DNA from 2 places in the Mesorhizobium sp. M1396 genome. Region 1 is predicted to be linked to the other one. Evidence: riboswitches for the same ligand, from Rfam matches in the RefSeq annotation. Region 1 holds a riboswitch; the other holds the start of a gene.
What was found. A riboswitch is a leader RNA that binds a small molecule or an ion and turns the genes downstream of it on or off. The one in region 1 is predicted to bind cobalamin.
Positions count from the first base shown of each region.

Region 2: another riboswitch for cobalamin. It lies ahead of metE (5-methyltetrahydropteroyltriglutamate--homocysteine S-methyltransferase); the one in region 1 lies ahead of NKH02_RS13390 (aromatic ring-hydroxylating oxygenase subunit alpha).

Region 1 is NZ_JAMYLA010000017.1:14,677-16,863, forward strand. Features, by position in the region: gene NKH02_RS13390 (aromatic ring-hydroxylating oxygenase subunit alpha) at 1-934, opposite strand, end outside; cobalamin riboswitch at 1,050-1,251, opposite strand; gene NKH02_RS13395 (DUF680 domain-containing protein) at 1,761-1,964, shown strand; gene NKH02_RS13400 (DUF680 domain-containing protein) at 2,034-2,187, shown strand, end outside.
Region 2 is NZ_JAMYLA010000050.1:21,995-24,181, forward strand. Features, by position in the region: gene NKH02_RS26675 (alpha,alpha-trehalose-phosphate synthase (UDP-forming)) at 1-271, shown strand, start outside; cobalamin riboswitch at 840-1,041, shown strand; gene metE (5-methyltetrahydropteroyltriglutamate--homocysteine S-methyltransferase) at 1,137-2,187, shown strand, end outside.

The DNA.
Region 1 (2,187 bases):
CGTGATCGATGAGGATGTGGTTCCAGGTCGTCGGATAGTGATAGTGCATCAAGGTTCCGATCCTGTCGGCGGAGACAGTGTCGGAGAGGTTCTTCTTCACCGCCAGCTTGCCGGTCATGGTGTAGCTGACGGCATCGCGCAACAGCGGCGCGCGGGTGGCGCGGTACTGCCCGGCCGGATCGATGCGGAACTTGCTCGGCAGGCCTGATGCCTCGCATTTGGCCCAATGCGCGACCATTTCAGGGTCGCTGTCGGCGCCGTTGACGCCGGTCACGGTAGGCGCTTCCGGGAAGGTCTTGCACAGCTCGGGATGATTGGCGACGCAGTGATAGCACTCGCGATTGTTTTCCCAGACCAGCTTCCAGTTGCCCTTCTCGATGATCGTGCTCTCGAAGGCGATCTTTGCTTCGCGCAACCGGTGCGGCAAAAGATAAGGTTCGATCATCGCCCGCATCGGCGCGAAATCGGCGGGCTCCCTGGCCAGGCAGATGAAGATGTAGCCGCCGACGCTCTCGCAGGCGACCGGCTTCAGGCTGAACTCACTCTTGTCGAAACCGTCGGCCATCTGGCGGGCAAACAGCAGCCGGCCGTCGAGCTCATAGGTCCATTGGTGATAGGGGCAGACCAGCTTTGCCGCCGTGCCCTTGTCTGTGTTGCAGACCCGGCTGCCGCGATGGCGGCAGGAATTGTGGAAGGCGTTGATCTTGCCTTGTTGGTCGCGGACAAGAACGACCGGATAGTCGCCGATCTGAACTGTGATGTAGCTGCCTGGCTTCGGCAGCTCGCAATCGTGGCCGATGAACAGCCAATCACGATACCAGATCAGCTCCATGTCGAGCTTGAAAAAGTCTGGATCGGTGTAGAAGGGCTGCTCTAGCGAAAAGCCTTGCCGGCGGCTGTTCAAGAGCCTCAGCATGTCGTTGCGAATATCCATGTCCTGTCCTCGTTTCTTAAGGACTGAACTGGTGGTGACGGAGGAAGGATCGGACGCAGGCCGGCGATGCGCCGGACATGCACTATCCACCTCTTGACCGCCCACCGCGATCAGTCGAGTCTAGAAATCTCGGGCTGGTTTCCGGGCTCTGGAGTTGTCCTTACGGACCATCGCGACACCTTCCCAGGCAACTGCCCAGTGGTCTCCCGTTGCGACTTGAACTCCACCACCGTTGCGGGGGCAGCGCCGGATTCTGACCGGCTTCCCAATTCTCCGCCTCGTCGTCACGAAGCGGCACCTGAGATGGTACGATCTAACCACGATCGCGGGCGCGTCATCGGCATGAAAACGACATCGTATCCATGCGGCGCGACACGCATGCGAAACGTTCCGTTGGCGATTGCGGAGCCGAAATCCTATCTCCGCGGCGGCCATTCCCAACTGCAATCTCATCGAAGCCAGCCCCTTGCCGGCGACCAAAAAAGGTTAACGGTTTCGAAAAGTGACCATTAGCTGGTTCTAAAATCGAACCGAACGGTTCGTTTCTGTTGACGGTGCGTGCAGGACGGTGTGAACGCCGGCCCTTGGAAACAGTTGGTGATCCAGCGGGCGATTTTACGTAAGGTATTGAAAAACATGAATAAAAAGTAGCGTGTGGAATCCCGTGGCACAATTTCAAGTGGCGGATTCATGGTCCACACGGAACAACTTCGTGATTGGAAAAGGTGAGGATGCCCTCCCACATCGGGGCTGTCCGAACGACGCGATTTCCTTTCCAAGACACGCCGCTGGACGGACGGAAAAGAAGACACTGGAGTACAAAAAAATGAAAAAGATCATTCTCACTGCCGCCGCCGTTCTGGCCATTTCCGGCAGCGCCTTCGCTAATGGTAGCGACCACTACGGTTCGAACGGCGCCAATCAGCCTGCTGCCGCGGTCGACAAGTCGTACACGGCTTCCACCAAGACCTCGGAACCGGTTGCCCAGACGCCCGCTCAGGGCAGCGACCGTAACCTCTTCGGCCGCTAACAACCAATTCCCAGTTGACGGCGGGTCTGCCCGCTGTCCTGGCGAAATCCAGAAATTCAGGAGACTAAAATGAACAAGATCCTTCTTGCCGCCGCCGCCGTTCTGGCCATCACCGGCAGTGCCTTCGCCGGCAGCGACAACTTTGGCTCCAAGGGCGCCGACCAGCCTGCCGCCGCGGTCGACAGCTCGTACACGGCTTCCGTCAAGAAGTCGGAGCCGGCCA
Region 2 (2,187 bases), on a different contig from region 1:
CTCAAGAGCGGCCAGCATGCCGCGCGAAGAACGCATCCAACGCTGGCGGAGGATGATGGACAAACTTGAAGCGTATACGATCCACCATTGGTCAGCGGACTTCGTTCGGCAACTGGACAGCAGCCGGGTTACGGTCCCTGCGGATCACTTCCACTATGTTGGCTTGGGCTGGATCAGCGAGGCCCAAATGCCTTCGTATCGGACCGAGCCAGAATTGCACACCGCGCTGACGCGTGCACTGGATAAAAACTGGGTCCTGCCGATCGTATGATGCAGAATATGAAGCACGCGAGCTTTGCCTGCATTTGCGCATCCCTCAATGCCGAGCGCTTGGAGAGAGAGATACTTATACTGACCGCCTGAATGCGGCTTAAGCGGCTTATCGGGACCACAGTCGGGCTTTGCATCAGACCCTTGAGCCAGGCTCCGTCAGTGTGGTCTCTTGCCGCCGAGCGGAGTCATCACGATTGCCTAGTCACCCGTGATGACGACTGGCGTGCCAATTCCCCTCGGACCACGGTTTGGCGCTCACTCCGAGAAAACCGCTTCTACCACGCACGCACGGCTTGCGGCCGCATCGTTAAACATCGCCACCAATGCGATCTTCTGCATTCTAATGACGTTGTCACGCGCTTGAAGTCTTGTCCGAAATCCTTCATCGGCGACCTGCGAGGGATGTCGCAGCCCGACAGGGATCCATTAGTTGGACAATGGTGGCAGCGGAGCAGCGCCGCCAATGGGCGACTGAATATTTCACAATGTTAGACAAGCATAAAAGCGAAATCACATAACGACATAAACATTTCGTTATGCGTCATTGACAAAAGAGCGGACTGCTGTGATTGTCTGCGTGTCGTGGTTCTCGCGTGCGGCGCTGCCGCAGCGGAGCTAAGAGGGAAGCCGGTGCAATGCCGGCGCTGCCCCCGCAACTGTTAGCGGCGAGCCAACCCCACTCATGTCACTGAGGCGAATACCCTCAGGAAGACGGGTAGAGGCTATGACCCCGCGAGCCAGGAGACCTGCCACGGCGAATTACGTCCACGGGCGGGGTGTCTCGGTGGCCGCTGCGAGCCGGCGTTCGTGCCGGTCTGCTAGCGCCTTCCTTGTCATCGGCGCCCCAACCATCGGGGTATGACATGACTGACTCTCAGGAAATTCCTGTAGCAACGCTCGGCGTGCCGCGCTTCGGTCGTCGGCGAGAACTGAAATTCGCGCTTGAAAGCTACTGGTCCGGAACATCGTCCGCTGGCGACCTTCTCACGACGTCGAAGGCGCTCCGTGCCGCTAGCTGGGAAGAGCAGCGCGATCGCGGCGTGTCGAAAATCCCGTCGAACGACTTCTCGCTTTACGACCATGTGCTCGACACCGCAGCCATGGTCGGGGCCGTTCCATCCCGTTACGGCTGGAATAGCGGCGAGGTCCCACTTGACATCTACTTCGCAATGGCGCGCGGCAACCAGGGTCAGACGGAGGATTGTGGACACGCTGGTCACCAGGAGGAGGCTCATGGACCTGGTGTAACCGCGATGGAAATGACCAAGTGGTTTGACACCAACTACCACTACATTGTGCCGGAACTCGATGATGATCAGACGTTCGCACTCTCTTCATCGAAGCCGGTCGATTACTTCCTCGAGGCTAAAGCTCTCGGCATTCACACACGCCCAGTCATCCTTGGACCCATCACCTTCCTCAAGCTGGCGAAATCGCCTGCCGAGGGGTTCGGTCCCATCGCGCTCCTACCGCGGCTGCTGCCCGTTTACGAGCAAGTCCTGCAGAAGCTGAAGCTGTCGGGAGCCGACTGGGTGCAGATCGATGAGCCAGCGCTTGTCCTCGATCTGAACCCGAACGAACGAGCTGCGTTCGAATTCGCCTATGGCCAGCTGTCGAAAGCCGCGCCCGAGCTGAAGATCATGCTGGCTACGTATTTCGGGTCGCTGGGAGACAATCTCGAAACCGCGGTTTCTCTGCCCCTGGCCGGGCTGCATATTGATCTCGTGCGCGCTCCCGAGCAGCTGGAAACGGTGGGTCGGCTCGCTCCGAAGGATCTGGTGCTCTCGCTTGGCTTGATCGATGGCCGCAACGTCTGGCGTGGGAACCTGCCCGCCATTCTCGACCGCATCAAACCGATCGTCGCCGGCTGGCCCTTGGACCGCGTCGAGATCGCGCCTTCTTGCTCGATGCTGC